DNA from 4 places in the Ruminococcus sp. OA3 genome. Region 4 is predicted to be linked to each of the others. Evidence: riboswitches for the same ligand, from Rfam matches in the RefSeq annotation. Region 4 holds a riboswitch; each other region holds the start of a gene.
What was found. A riboswitch is a leader RNA that binds a small molecule or an ion and turns the genes downstream of it on or off. The one in region 4 is predicted to bind cobalamin.

Region 1 (3,875 bases), 1.9 Mb from region 4:
CAGCATCTCTCTGGATACCATTGATTTTACGCCTGCGGACGGCAATATAAGCAAGTTCAGCTGGGCGTCAAGCAATACGGACGTGCTGACAGTCAAAAATGGTATCGTAAAGGCAGTGGGCGTTGGAAGCGCAAGCATCTATGGAACGGCAGGAAACGCCTTTGCGACCTGTGAAATTACTGTGACCCTCTCCGGGGATGAGGTGGCAGGAATTGAGGTCATAGGACTGATCGATCAGATCGGAGGGGTGACGCTTGACAGTGAGGATGCAGTTAAAACAGCCCGTACGGCCTACAACAAACTGACCAGAATGCAGAAAGCATATGTAGAGAATGATCAGAAGCTGTTTGATGCAGAGGATAAGTTGTATGAACTGCAGGAAGTGATGAGAAGTCCGGTAACATTAAGTTCTGTAAAGTCAGTAAATTATAATACGGTGAATGTTACCTGGAAATCCGTAAACGGTGCAGAAGGGTATCAGGTATACCGAAAGACAGCAGGAGGAAGTTACAAAGAGATCGCAGCTGTGAGCGGACGCGAAACAACGGCATACAGAGATACCGGGCTGACTACGGGAACGGTTTATACCTACACTGTGCGTGCCGTGTATACGCTTGGAGGTGAGAAACAGCTTGGAGATTATGTGAAATCTGGAATCAGCGGAAAAGCGATGCCGGAGAAAACAGTGACTTCCAAAGTTCAGTCCTGGGGATCTCAGACATTGAAACTTACCTGGGAAAAAGTAAGCGGAGCCAGCGGATACCAGATCTATCACAGGACATCCAAAAACGGTCCATGGAAATACGTCACACAGATTGCAGATGGAAATACAACGTCCTATATGCATTACAATCTGATATGCGGAAATACATATGACTATGTGGTACGTGCGTATCGCACCGTGAAGAACACGAAATACATTGGTGCGAACAGCGATATACTGAGCGGGAAACCTGTACCGGCGCAGGTGAAAAATGTGACGGTCAGGAAAGCTTCTTCCACCAGCATGAAGATCAGCTGGGGCAAAGTGAACGGAGCCAGTGGCTATCAGATCTACCGCAGGAATCCTGATACAGGAAAATATCAGTTCGTCACACAACTCGGGAATGGAAATGTGGCAGCTTATACGGAAAAAGGCCTGAAGAAAGGGATTACCTATACGTATGTGGTGCGTGCTTACCGTACCGTAAACGGCAACAAGATTTTGGGTGCCAACTCAACTGAAACAAAAGGAAGTATCAACTAATGATCACGGCGGGGGATTCCATTTTGGAATACCCCGCCGTTTTGGCAAAATAGTGCAGGATTTGCAGTTTACTTGAAAAAGTGGATGTGCTATACTGTAACCAATTTCATAAGATGAGTATTTATGGTCGGATTTTTGCAGGGAGGAAAGCATAAATCCGTTAAAAGAGAATCCGGTGTGAATCCGGAACAGTCACCACTACTGTAACGTGGACGAAGGAATGATATACCACTGGGCCCGGAGCCCGGGAAGGCATTCCCAAGGATGAAGCGAAGTCAGGAGAACTGCCATAGATCGAACGAAGTAATATTTTCGGGTGAAGAAAATATGCTTTTTTTGTTGCCAAAAAACAGAGAAACAGGAGTATCAGAAGTAACATACGGCAGGGAGGAGACGGATTATGGAGAGGAAGAAACGGGATGGTTTAAGGAGAAGGGGATGTGTGCGGCATTGTGTACACAGGCTTACCGCGGTCGTGCTGATTCTGGTACTGACGATGTCAGCATGCCTGATGGAAGCAGGTGCGGTTGCATGGAATGCAAATGCAGATACAGATGACAATTTCCAGCAGCTGAGATTCTGGGAGGATGAAAAGCCGGGCATACGCTTTTATATCAACGCTGCCGCGCGGTATGAACTGGAGACGGTTAGGGAACCCGGATTTGGGACAGATAAAGGTGAGTGGACGGTGATGAGCCTGCTGCGCGGGATGTATACCGGAATGGATTATCTGAACTATATACCGGATGATTATTTCGAAGGCTATTATCAGCGTATGGTGGAAACGGTACAGAGCAAAAACGGTGTACTTGATGCATACAAGATCACGGAATGGTGCAGAGTGATACTTGCGCTGAGTGCGCTCGGAAAATCACCGGAAGATGTGGGAGGATATGATTTCCTGGATAAGCTGTCAAAATCATATAACGACACATACTGGCAGGGGATCAACGGTCCGGTATTCAGCCTGATCTCCCTGAATACCGGCGGGTATCAGCTCTATGAGACACCTTCTGATTATCAGGAGGGTGATATCAACACCGAAGGCCGTATGCTGGATTATATTGTGCGCCATGAGATCCTGAGTTCGGACAAGACGATCGGTGGCTGGGCATTGAATGACGCCAATGCTGCTGAGAAGGGCGCTGATGCCGATATCACAGGGATGGCGCTTCAGGCAATGGCGCCCTATTATCTGGATGAACTGAAATACAAAGAGTCGGGCGCAACGACGCCGTATTCTGAGTTTGTGAAGGCGGTGGAACGCGGCATCTATACGCTGCATCAGATGCAGCTGGACAATGGAGGCTTCAAGGGCTGGGGAAGTGACGTTAATACGGAGTCAACGGCCCAGGTAATCGTAGCCCTGACGGAGCTTGGCATCGATCCGCTTTCCGAACGTGTTGTACTCTCCAATATAGGAAAAGAATGCGGGTTTCTCCCAAAAGGCGCCGTATGGGACGGCACAAGCTGCAATAACATGATTGACGCAGTGCTGATGCACTGGGAGAAAAACAGCGGATCCAGCGAGGCGGTGGGAGGCTTCAAACATGTCACGGCAGGTGACGACGGCGGAGGCGGAAGCGGTGATTCGGTTAATGGAATGGCGACTGATCAGGCTCTCTATGCCCTGATTTCCTACGACCGTTTTCTCAACGGGGAGAATACGCTGTATGACATGACCGATATGACGGACGGCAGTTATACGGGTATGACAGCAGATACGTATTCCCTCACGTATGACGGCAACGGATCTGCCGCTTCCAGCACAGAGTCTTATGCACCGTACGCGGAAGTTATGCTGCCGGTTGTGCAGTCTACGGGTGATGAGGCGTTTGTGGCGTGGAACACGAAGGCGGACGGAACGGGAACGACATATCGTCCGGGGGAAATACTTTCCATGCCGGAACAGGATGTGACACTGTATGCCATGTTCGGACAGATTGATTTTACCCTGGAGCTGGAATTAAACGAGGGTGTACTGGCGGACGGTGTATCGGTGCCGGATATGTTTACACCGATGGATGCGGACATTATTCTCCCGACGGCGGATGAGATCACGAAAGAAGGCTGCATATTCAACGGATGGTATCTGAGCGCTTCCGCTGCGGATAAATTGTCCGGGACAACGGTGACGTCGGTTCCCAAAGGAACGTATGGAAACCAGAAATATTATGCAGGGTGGCGGGTATCTTTTGATAAGATTAATCCGTTTGGAGTGCTGATCTCAAGCCTGGGAAAGGAAATCCGGATCTCTGACCGCTCTGTTATACGCCAGGCACGTGCGATCTATGACAGTATGAGTGTGACAGAACAGAAGAACATTACCTGCCGGGCGTACTATGAAAAATTAGTATCCGCTGAAGAGGCACTGAAACAACTGGAAGAAAGCATGGACCAGGCAGAAGTTGTGATCAGCTTGATCACAGACATCGGTACGCCGGTGACCTTAGAACGGGAAGCTTACATCAAGGAGGCACGGGAATCGTATGATGCCCTGGCGGAGGAAGACAAGGCGTATGTGACGAATTATGCTGACCTGATTGCGGCGGAAGAGAGTCTTGCCATCTTACAGGAAAATCAGGCAGCGGCCGATGCGGCAGCTGCTCTGATCGGGGAAATCGGCGAG
Region 2 (3,875 bases), 320 kb from region 4:
CTCGCATCTTTTACAGAAGTCAATGTATAATAGCAGGCCTTATTTTCAGCAGGGGCAATCTTCTCCTCAGCCAGGGTATAATTCTCTTCGCCAGTGGACAGTGCCGCATCTTTTGCTTCCACAACCTCTTCTCTGGCTTCTTTTGCTTCCGCGAATACCTGATTGAGTTCCTGTGTCTTCTCGTCGGTCCTGTCTTCGCTTGCCTCATATTCGTCCAGCGCCTTATCAGCTTCGCGGTATGCTTTCAGTGTATCCTGATACTGCTGTTCCTGTTCATCTGTCCAGCCGCCGGTCGCTGCCACCTGATTCTTCGCCTCTTCGCCGGCTGTGAGCAGTTCTTTTTTTACAAATCCTCTGACGTTATCCGACTCTACGAACACCCAGCCGTCCAGATCATCTGCAAGAATAAAGCACAGACCGTCTTTCGGGAGCACCCCGATGATCCTGGAATCCGTATTCATCTCCTCACGGATGTTGATGTTCTCGCCGGTGACCAGCGCGTATTCCTTGGATACGATCGTCTCGCGGACCGTCGTCTTTGTATAAGTAAGTGCAGCGTTTTCCAGGGGATCGATCAGTGATTCCGCCAGAAGAAGGTTTTCTTCTTTCTTTTCACTGACAAATTTCTCTGCTTCGTCATCAGTCATCAGATCAGCTTTTTTCACAAATCCTCTGACAACTCCGGATTCAATATAAATCCACTCGCTGTCAGTGCCTTCTTCCTTCAGAATAAAGCAAAGCCCGTCCTTTTTCATGGTCCCCACAACGCGGGCATCTTCGCTCTTCTCTTCATAGACGTTCATCTCGTCTGCCTGGCAGATCGCATATACTTTATCAACCGTTGTAAAACGGAACGTATCTACGATGATCGGCGGAACGATGATATCCTGAGAAGCGATCAGTTCTTCATTAGAATTGTAGGGGCTCGGCGTTGGTGTCGGCTCCGGCTCATCCTCGGGTTCCGGTGTCTCTTCCGCCTCCGGCGTTACCGTCGGTGTCGGCTCCGGTGTCGGAGTTACGGTCGGCGCAGGCTCCCCCGTTGGCTCCGGGGTCGGCGTTATGGTCGGCGCAGGTTCCTCCGTTGGCTCCGGGGTCGGTTCTTCCGTTGGGTCTGGGGTCGGCTCAGGGGTCGGTTCCTCCGTGGGGTCCGGGGTCGGCTCAGGGGTCGGTTCCTCCGTGGGGTCTGGGGTCGGCTCAGGGGTCGGCTCTTCCGGCGGTTCCGGTTCTACCGTCTCCACTGGCGGACTTGTCCCCGAAACATCCTCCGCCTCAGCTCCTACAAGAGACGAAAACGGTAAGATCAGGCTTACCGAGATCGCAATCGCCAGTGCCCTATATATTCTTTTTTTGTGCATGTCGATTCACTTATCCTTTCCAGTTTCAATATACTCTCTTCATGCATTTCTAATATGCTTTAACAATGCACACAATAATACATCATTATTTATATACTATTCCAATTTACACCAGAATGCAAGTTTTTTTCATTCCATTTTGGAATACATATGTGTCTTTTTTGTGAACAGCGTAAAATTATTCGTTACGCAAAAACACTCATGTTTTATTGTCTCAAGATCCTGATCAGCCAGAATACTTTTTGCAATACTCCCATGAATATCAGGCCCGTTCCGAAAGAGAACAGATTTGCAGCCACAGCATATACCACAGGCTTTTTCCCCTTTTTAGTTCCATTACTGATGGAAGTGCCTAAACATTCCCGGTATACTACGGCCTCTGTTCCGGTTATAAGTACCTCCATCCAGATATAATGGAATATATATGCCCATGGACCCTGATGTATTTCCAGCGTCACAAGAAGAATATTTAAGAACAACTGTGTCAGCACATTTGTTATGATGATAATCTTTATTTCACGCCCTGTCCGATATCCAAACAAAAGCCCAATCAGTAGCTCTAATATGATAGTAGCAGCCATACATGCAGCAGCCGATGTCACTTCAGGTTTATAATTATTACTTTTCTGTATTGTCTCAGACCCCAGAACCATGGCCTCTGAACTATCCACACCGTTAAGATCAACCACAAAATTACTGTAAAACGCATATTGGCTGTAGATCTTATCACTTACTGCATAGTTGTCGGATTCCGGAAAATACAACAAGATTTTAAATCTGTGAGGGGGACGTTCAAACCATCTAAATTGTCCGCTGTCAGAACATTTTTCAAAACACTGTTGAAAAAGCATACCATCCTCATCACCAAACTCTGCAAATGCTTTCCATATATCATATTCACGGTCATCGGAATCGTATAAATCATATCCTCCGTCTTTGGCAGTCGGACCATACCGGCCAGTACATGGGACCGGCGAGATCAAGGTGGCATAAAAAACAGTTTCCGGCATGTTTTCAAACGCAATGTTTACCTGTCTCTTGGGGGCAACATCTGCCTGGACAGTTACGGGAAACAGCATGATAAAAATTACAATCATTAAGAGTTTTTTCATAATGTACCGACTTTCGTTTTATAAATCCGATATCCAATTACTGCCCAATCCTAAAAAAGAGTACAAAAAATAAGCCTCCGTTCATGCCTCGGATCCTAATTGTCTGGTGGTCATATCTTGTTAGTATTCTGACTCGGATTCTTCCTCCAAAAGCACCTTCCCAGCATAAGCCAGTGGTATAAAGCTTTCTTCGTCCTCCTTACAGCAGGGATGAAACTGCGTGGATTTGCACCACATTCCTAATAATTTCACTGCAATATTAAGTTTTGTGTTATATATATAATACAGTATTGCATAATATTTCGTCAACTTTTTTACTATCAATAAATTACGAACTTTTATCTTTTTTTTGAATAATTTTCCGTTTTAATCACATATGAAACAGAAGCATTACTCCAGTTTTCCATTCTATCGGTATGCTCAAGATGACTCCTGTATATTTTTAACTGATAAAAAACAAAAGAACCCTTCCAGGTTCTTCTGCTCCTTTTTCCGTTATTTATGCTTACTGGCCGCCTTCAACCTGGACATGGCCCTTGCAAGAGACGCCTGCGTATGGTAATACTCCACCAGACTCTGCCTCTGGCGAAGCTGTTCCTGTGCCCTCTCCTTTGCTTCCCTCGCCCTTACAATATCGATATCCTCCGGGCGTTCCGCAGTGTCTACCAGAACGAGCGCACGATTATTGATCATCTGCACAAACCCCGTGCCGACCACCACATCCGTCCAGTTTCCGTCCTCCGTCTGAAAACGCATCTCGCCGGCGACCACCGCCATTACCATATCCTCATGGTGTGCCATGACAGCGGCTTCTCCGTCCATAGCCGGCAGTATCAGGATTTTGACCAGACCTTCGTAAAATATTTTATCTGTTGCTATGATGGAGACTCTAAATGTACTCATGGAATCACTCTCCCGCTATGCACCGACCTTCTGACTGTCAGAAGATTCTGTTTCTGCTTTTTCGATAACCTCATCAATTGTCCCGACATTGAAAAATGCCGTCTCCGGATATTCGTCCATCTCCCCGTCAACGATCATACGGAAACCACGGATCGTCTCTGAGATCGGTACATATTTTCCCGGAACACCCGTAAAATTCTCTGCTACGTGGAACGGCTGTGACAGGAATTTCTGTATCTTACGCGCACGGTATACTGTCAGTTTATCTTCTTCAGAAAGTTCTTCCATACCAAGAATACCGATAATGTCCTGAAGTTCTTTATATTTCTGAAGAAACTCCTGTACCTTCCTGGCTGTCTCATAATGCTCCTCACCAACGACCTCTACTTCCAGGATCCTGGAAGTAGACTCCAGAGGATCCACTGCCGGATAGATACCCTGCTCCACGATCTTCCTTGAGAGTACCGTAGTCGCATCCAGATGCGCAAATGTTGTCGCCGGAGCC
Region 3 (3,875 bases), 2.0 Mb from region 4:
CCGGGTGACATGGAGTGAGATCAGGTGCTCGTCGGCAATGGCAGACTGAGCGCCGGATAACAGGGTTTCAAATTCTTGTTTCAGATAAGGGATATGTTCGCCTGTAAAGATGATTCCGTACTGGCTGCTTAGGTACTCTGTATATTGACGGCTGCTGTTTCCATGAAAATGGAACCATAGAAAATCAAGGGAATTCCTGCAGCAGTACTTATGCGGAACATGGCAGTCCAGGAGCACGATCTGATCCTGAAATGCAGCATATTTGCGGCCGCGTGTCTCAATGCTCATGGAGCCGTTTACCACATACACCAGAAGATACAGATCGAGGCTTTCCCGCTGCACCGAATATTCCGGCGTACAGTAAAAATGCCCGAATTGCGAAATACAGTACAATGCACTGCGCGCAAAATCGGATGGAATCGTAAAGTCCATATAGGAAGGCTCCATAACACCCTTATCATTTATTTCCATACACCTGTATCCTTGCCTGTTTTTTGAACCATCATACAGGATTTAAACACAGATATCAAGTAGGAGGATAATTTTTGTATAGACTGCGACAATAATTTGAAATGACCGGAATATAAAGTATTCCGGTTTGTTATATGCAAAGTTTTTGATTGAATTTTGTAACGGATAGTGGTATGGTTAGTTCAAGCGAAAGATTGGAAAAATTTACCAAAACTAAAAACATAAATGAGAATTATGTTATGTACAATGAGAGTTTCTGTGTGATATAGTTCTGGTAGATCAATGAAACAGACATCTCGTAAAAATGTTAGCTTTAAGAACATAAAAATATATAAAGATCACGGTCAGGTGCTTGCGCCTGTTTAACTGGAATCCGGTGAGAATCCGGAACAGCCTATCTCTACTGTGTGGGGGACGAACGGGCAAATCTGCCACTGGAGTGAAAACTCCGGGAAGGCGCCTTAGTAGGACGAACCTGAGTCAGTATACAACAACGCGATCTGTGAAAAAGATATTCGTAAGCATGGCGAATAGAGTATAAAGAAGTGCAGGCCATCTCCCCGGAAGGGGAGATTTGTTGTTTCTTAAGGGGAAGTTTCCCTCCCCGCATATCAACAATACACGGCAGAATGTCAAGATCAATAAATGGCGTATGGTTTACATAAACATAAGTTGATATTTGGGTCTGAAACTGCACTTTTTAACTGGAGCCTGTGCCGGGCTCCTTTTTTGTTGGCAGGGCTTTGACGGATATCGGCTATAGCGGGGCACTGCTCCGATATAATAGATATATAAAACATTCTCGATAGACGGAGGATGAAAGAGAAGGAGGACGACATGAAAAAGAACTTACAGCAGACGACAGAACAATACGGGCGGAGGAGCCCGAGGGCCTTCTACCGGACGATGACGGGAGTTTTGACCGCCGTTATGGTGGGCGGAGCCGCAGCCCCGGCAATTCCGGTGCTGGCGGATGAACAGGAATCCGCGTGTGCCCTGCAGTTCGGTGTGGACGGGATTGCAAACCCGACGCCCGGGGAAGAGGGTGCCGCCGCCTGGGACGGTGATTATGTTTACCTGGGGCAGTACCAGCAGACGCTGGATGAAGACACGGGGGAGTTCCTGACGGAGCCGATTAAATGGAAGGTGCTGGATACCGGCAGCTCCGCCAATCTGGACGCGGAGGAAAAGGGCGATGCCATGTATCTGCTGTCCGATCAGATCCTGGATATGTGCGATTATTATCTGGAAAAGCCCCAGGTCGCAACCTGGGAGGAGAGTTACTTAAAGGAATGGCTGAACACCACCTTTGCCGACGCCGCGTTCACAGAACGGGAGTTGAGCATGCTGGCTGACACGTCAGGCGCGGGATATCAGGCGGGCTTGACATATGAGCTGGTGCCGGATGTCGGCGGGGTGAAAGTATTTGCGCCTTCCGGCAGCGATCTGGCGAATACCCCGTACGGCTTTGAGACATCGACTAGACCTTCGGATTCGAGAAGGGTGCTGCCAACAGACTATGCGGCGTATCTGGGGGTAAGTATTATAGATGGGTTTGGAAAGGCAACCCTGCGGTCCTCGCGAGGAACAAGGGCTCATTATTGGTCGCTTTATGCAGATGGAAATATAGGAGTGGGAAGCGGGATATACGGGGGTGCTATGCCGGCGGTGCAGCTGGAGATAGAGAAGATTCTGTTCTCGGAGCCGGCGCAGGAAGAGGGCGCATGGGAGCTGACATTTAAAGATGACAGTCAGCAGGTGGAGATCCTCTCTGCCTCGTTCAAAAATAATACGGCGTCCATCAGCTTCGAGGGCGCTACCGTCGGTGAAGGCCAGCAGGTATCCGCCGTTATCACGGACAGCGAAGGGGCAGAGATTATAAGCTATGAGAAGGTGGCGGATACGTCAGAACATGCAGCCGGAAGCGGAACCATCGCGCTGCCGGAAGGCTTTGAAGAAAACGGATACAGGGTGCTGGTGTTCTCGGAGCAGGAACAGGACGGTGTACTGCCGGACTATGCGGGCAGCCCGCAGGAAGTGACGCTGACGAAAGAAGTCACGAAGGTAGAAGGGATCTCTCTGGATAAAACGTCGCTGAGCTTCAGCACGAAATGGGATAAGAAGCGCCTGACTGCCAGCCTGACGCCGGCGGATGCGGATAATCAGCAGGTCATATGGACCACCAGCAATGCGAAGGTTGCACGTGTGGCGACGGATGGCGAAGTGATGGCGGTCAACGACGGCACGGCGACCATAACGGCCACCTCTGTGGATGGGAAGAAGAAGGCGACCTGTAAGGTGACGGTTAAAGGCTCGATGCCGGATTATTCGGTGCTGAGCAGGGTGACGCCGTGGGGATCCCAGACTTTGAAGGTCAGCTGGGAGAAAGGGTACAACGTAAACGGATACTGTATCTACCGCGCCACGTCACAAAACGGCGCCTACAAATATGTCGCACATATCGGAAACGGATCCACGACCTCCTATATGGACACCCGGCTGACGTCTGGTACAACATACTACTATAAAGTGCGTGCATACCGCACCGTGAATGGGAAAAACGTCTTTGGCGGAATGTCGAAGCAGGTGATCAGCGCCAAACCGGTTCCGGCACCGGTGAAGAACATGAATGGAACAGGGGGAAGCAGGCAGGTGAAGCTGAACTGGAGCCAGGTAAACGGTGCCAGTGGCTATCAGGTGTACCGCAAGTTTTCGAAAAACGGCCCGTGGCATTACGTGGCACAGACCGGTAAGGGCACCGCGACTTCCTACACACACAAAGGACTGACAAGCGGCAAGACGTATTACTATAAGGTGCGGGCATACCGCACGGTGAACGGCGCCAAAGTATATGGAGCATACTCCGCGGAAAAGGCGGTTAAGGCTAAATAAACCAATGCATAAAGGAGGACAAAATTATGCAAAGAGAAAGAAAAAGCAAAAAACTTTGGGCAGTGATGCTCACACTGGTCATGGGACTGACCATGATGCTTTCGTCGGTGACGGCGTTTGCATCCACTACGGACGCGGCGGACAGCCTGGTGAGTTCAGTTTATGTGGACGTTGACACACCGGCGAGCTATTCGTTCAACACGGTGACACCGGAGGAAGGGTCGGGTTATCCGGAGGATACGAAGTATTACTTCGATGCGATCCTGCCGACGACCTCCAATCTGGACAGTGTGGATGTGGAGGTGGAATTAAACAGCGCCGGCACAATCACCTTTAATGGCGAGACGAAATCTGGTGATTCAGGGATATTCACAGGCGTCGATCTGAACCAGGGCAAGACTCTGACGGTCACGGTTGGCAATGTTACCAGAGAATACCGTGTGTGTGCCGTTATCACAGGCAACGTAAATGTAAAATTTGCTGTCCGCACAGATCAGGCGGAAGCATACGGA
Region 4 (3,875 bases):
GGCGCAATGACGGTGATATTCTCTGTGAATTCCGCCAGAGTCTGAATTCTCCGTGATGCAATCTTTCCGGCTCCGACAACAACTGTTTTCTTACCCGATATATCAACAAAAAGCGGAAAGTACGCCTGTCCACTATTCTTCATACAGTTTTTCCAATCCTTCCACACAGGCTAAAAATGTTTCTTTTTCCAGCGAATCCCGCAGTCCGAAGATCATTTTGCCGACTACTTTTCCTGCCGCCAGTTCAATTGACTGTCTGAGTGACTCCCTCTCCCTGTCGTCCAGAGGAAGTTTCCCCAGGATCTTATGTATACGCAGCTCCAGATCTGTCACCGCATCCTCCTGGATTTCCTGAATACGGGGGATCAGATCTCTTCCGTCATACCAGTCATAGAATTCTTTCTGCTGTTCCTGAAGAATCGCCTCAGCCTGGTCAAAGGAATCTTTCAGATAATCGCCGACTGCCGTGACCTGAAAATCATCGATGTCATACAGCGTCACATGTTCCATCTCCCCGATTGCCGGTTCGATATCCCTGGGCACAGCAAGATCGATGAAAATAATATCATGTGTAAGGTCCGCTTCTTCGAGCAGTTCCCGGGTGAGTGTAAAATTGGGACTTGCAGTCGCACTGACTACCACATGGCATTTGGGCAGCAAGTCCATACGTTCTCCGTAATTAATCCGGGCACATCCCTTCGGGATCGTTACCATACCGCTCCGGTACTGCCGGACTGTTACAGTCACCACGGCGCCTGCTTTCTGCATCGTCTGCGCAGCCAGCTTTCCCATCTCTCCATTACCGATCACCATGCATGTCTTTCCCTGTATCTCATACCCCTGCTCTTTGAGCATGGAAACCGCACGGTCCATTGCGGTAAAATTTGCTCTTGAGAAGGTAACATCCGTTTTTACTTTTTTTGCCGCTGTCACCGCCATGCGGAACAGCACTTCCAGGACACTGTCAGTCATATAATTCTCACGTGCAAGTGACAGTGCATCTTTTACCTGGGTAATAATCTGATCCTCTCCGAGGATCTGGGATTTCAGTCCGCAGGTTAAATGGAACAGATGGTTCACCGCTTCGTTTCTCTCACGCATGACAAAATACTGTCCGAACTGCGTCGGATCCACTTCCTTGATGATACACAGTTCTTCCACAAGTGAGCCTTCCCATTCCTCTTCCACACTGGCCCAGATTTCCATACGATTACAGGTTGAGAGTATGATACATCCCAATATGCCATCCCTGCTTTTCAGCTCTTCCATGGCAGCAGCCGCATTCTTCTTCGTAAAGGAGAATAATGCCCGTACATCCACCGATGCTTTGTTATGATCGATACCCACCATACAAATACTCATCATTTGTTCCTCCGAAAATTTATTCCTCCCCATCATAGCACATACTTTTGAAAATGCAAAATCTATTTTCTACTTTTTTTAAATTCTATTTGACATTAGCCTGACTACGCGATAAAATTTATCATAGAATTGAATATGAAGTGGAGCCTGCGTATTTCTCCGCAGGGTAAGAGGAAAGTGAGTGTAACTCTCACACGGTCCCGCCGCTGTAATGGAAGAGCTGTATCTTATGATGTCACTGGTGAAAACTGGGAAGGCAAGATACAGTGATGACGCCTGAGTCAGAAAGCCTGCCCTTCATAAGCGATTTACACCCCGGTTACGAACGATGGCCTGGTGTAAGGAAACGGCAAATTCTTATATGCTGCCGTTTCGGTGCGCCTGTCTATGTGAAGTGGGATTCCTTAGATATGGCGTTATTTTTTTGAATGAGAAAGGAGAAAGTTATGACAAAGTCACAAAGAACAATCGTTTTGATAGCCGCAGTTTTTGCTCTTTCATTTGGAATCCTGCCGGCTGCAAACGCGATGCACATTATGGAGGGTTATCTCCCGGCCAAGTTCTGTATTGCCTGGGGTGTTGTCTGCGTACCTTTTTTAATCGCAGGTTTCTTCTCCATAAAGAAAACACTTTCCGGAAACCGGAAACTGATCATGATCCTGGCTATGGTGGGTGCGTATGCATTTGTCCTGTCCTCACTTAAGATTCCGTCTGTCACGGGAAGCTGTTCCCACATGACAGGAACCGGTCTCGGCGCGATCCTGTTTGGTCCCGCTGCTGTCAGTATCGTCGGACTGATCGTCCTGGTCTTTCAGGCAATCCTGCTCGCTCACGGAGGGCTTACCACTCTGGGCGCAAATACATTTTCCATGGCAATCGCCGGACCGCTGGTATCCTATGGAATCTACAGGCTCTGTAATAAACTGAAGGTACCGAAGCTTGTTTCCGTATTTCTGGCAGCCTGCCTCGGAGATCTGTTTACATACGTGATCACCAGCATCCAGCTGGCAATCGCTTATCCATCCGCTGACGGCGGATTCGGCGCTTCCCTTGGGAAATTCCTGGCTATTTTCGCAGCAACTCAGGTACCGCTTGCCATCATTGAAGGTATCCTGACCGCCATCGTAATCATCGGCCTGGAATCTTACGCTAAGTCTGAGCTCACAGATCTTGGATTTTTAAGAGGGAGGAACGCATAATGACTAAAAACGCTAAAACTGTACTGATACTTCTGCTGCTTGTCGTTGTGATCGCTGTTGTACCGCTTTTCCTGAAAAGTGGTGCTGAATTCGGCGGTGCCGACGGTGCAGCTTCTGAAATGATCGAGGAGATTCAGCCAGGCTATGAAACCTGGGCTGATCCTATCATGGAACCTGCCAGCGGAGAAATTGAAAGTCTTCTCTTCTGCCTTCAGGCCGGCCTTGGTGCCGGAGTCTTCGGCTTCGTCATGGGACGTCTGGTAGAGAGAAAAAAACACGAATCTAAGTAGAAAACACAGGAGGAAAACGCCCCATGCCGGACGCATCCAAAAAAGCAATTCTGGTTGTCAGCTTTGGTACCAGTTTTGCCGAGACGAGAGAAAAAACAATTGACGCTATTGAAAAAGAAATTGCAGACGCTTTTCCTGACTATCTGATTTACCGCGCCTGGACCAGTAAAATGATCATGGCAAAGCTGCTAAAACGTGACGGAATCAAGATTCTGAATGTCAGAGAAGCAATGGAGAAAATGCGTGATGACGGTATTACAGATGTCATCGTTCAGCCGACTCACGTGATCAACGGTATCGAAAATGAATTGATGACAGAAGATGCACTGATGTATCAGTCTTCCTTCTCATCCATCACCTTCGGCAATCCGCTGCTCACAACCGAGGAGGATAATCATCATGTAGTGCATACCATCGCAGCGCATTTTTCCCATCTTCGTGAGGATCACGAAGCTCTCGTACTGATGGGGCACGGCACTACACATTTTTCCAATGCCATATATGCGGCATTAAACTTCAAGTTCCAGGATGAGGGCTTCCCGAATATATTCCTTGGAACTGTCGAGGCATATCCAACCATGGATTCCCTGCTTAAGGCCGTCAGAAAAACCAGGGCATCAAAAGTCATTCTGGCACCGTTCATGATCGTCGCCGGTGACCATGCCACAAATGACATGGCAAGTGATGAGGAGGATTCCTGGTTCACACAGTTCAAAGACGCCGGCTTTGAGGTGGAATGCATATTGAAAGGGTTGGGTGAGTACCCTGAGATCCGTTCTCTGTTTGTGGATCATATCCGCACAGTGATCGGCTGAACATGAAGAGTAACAGGCAGATTGTTTTCTGGATATCCCGGAAACAATCTGCCTGTTTTTAACTGATTTTAAACTTTTCAAAAATGTCCTGATTCCCTTCCCCAAGCTTTCGCTTCACATCCTCCGTCTCACCCAGAATCTTATAGAACGACGCATACTCCTGGTCCAGCGATGTACCATGCATCACCATCCATGCCCCCGCATCGGTG

Region 1: another riboswitch for cobalamin. It lies ahead of MCG98_RS05075 (InlB B-repeat-containing protein); the one in region 4 lies ahead of MCG98_RS13720 (energy-coupling factor ABC transporter permease).
Region 2: another riboswitch for cobalamin. It lies ahead of MCG98_RS15280 (hypothetical protein); the one in region 4 lies ahead of MCG98_RS13720 (energy-coupling factor ABC transporter permease).
Region 3: another riboswitch for cobalamin. It lies ahead of MCG98_RS05025 (Ig-like domain-containing protein); the one in region 4 lies ahead of MCG98_RS13720 (energy-coupling factor ABC transporter permease).

The regions. Positions count from the first base shown of each region.
Region 1 is NZ_JAKNTO010000001.1:1,104,288-1,108,162, forward strand. Features, by position in the region: gene MCG98_RS05070 (Ig-like domain-containing protein) at 1-1,246, shown strand, start outside; cobalamin riboswitch at 1,354-1,553, shown strand; gene MCG98_RS05075 (InlB B-repeat-containing protein) at 1,647-3,875, shown strand, end outside.
Region 2 is NZ_JAKNTO010000001.1:3,362,576-3,366,450, forward strand. Features, by position in the region: gene MCG98_RS15275 (NlpC/P60 family protein) at 1-1,355, opposite strand, end outside; gene MCG98_RS15280 (hypothetical protein) at 1,562-2,467, opposite strand; cobalamin riboswitch at 2,568-2,772, opposite strand; gene atpC (ATP synthase F1 subunit epsilon) at 2,963-3,370, opposite strand; gene atpD (F0F1 ATP synthase subunit beta) at 3,386-3,875, opposite strand, start outside.
Region 3 is NZ_JAKNTO010000001.1:1,083,745-1,087,619, forward strand. Features, by position in the region: gene MCG98_RS05020 (AraC family transcriptional regulator) at 1-471, opposite strand, end outside; cobalamin riboswitch at 795-985, shown strand; gene MCG98_RS05025 (Ig-like domain-containing protein) at 1,309-3,363, shown strand; gene MCG98_RS05030 (DUF4430 domain-containing protein) at 3,390-3,875, shown strand, end outside.
Region 4 is NZ_JAKNTO010000001.1:3,042,330-3,046,204, forward strand. Features, by position in the region: gene MCG98_RS13710 (bifunctional precorrin-2 dehydrogenase/sirohydrochlorin ferrochelatase) at 1-143, opposite strand, end outside; gene hemA (glutamyl-tRNA reductase) at 133-1,365, opposite strand; cobalamin riboswitch at 1,487-1,675, shown strand; gene MCG98_RS13720 (energy-coupling factor ABC transporter permease) at 1,809-2,561, shown strand; gene MCG98_RS13725 (energy-coupling factor ABC transporter substrate-binding protein) at 2,561-2,851, shown strand; gene MCG98_RS13730 (sirohydrochlorin cobaltochelatase) at 2,875-3,666, shown strand; gene MCG98_RS13735 (amidohydrolase family protein) at 3,725-3,875, opposite strand, start outside.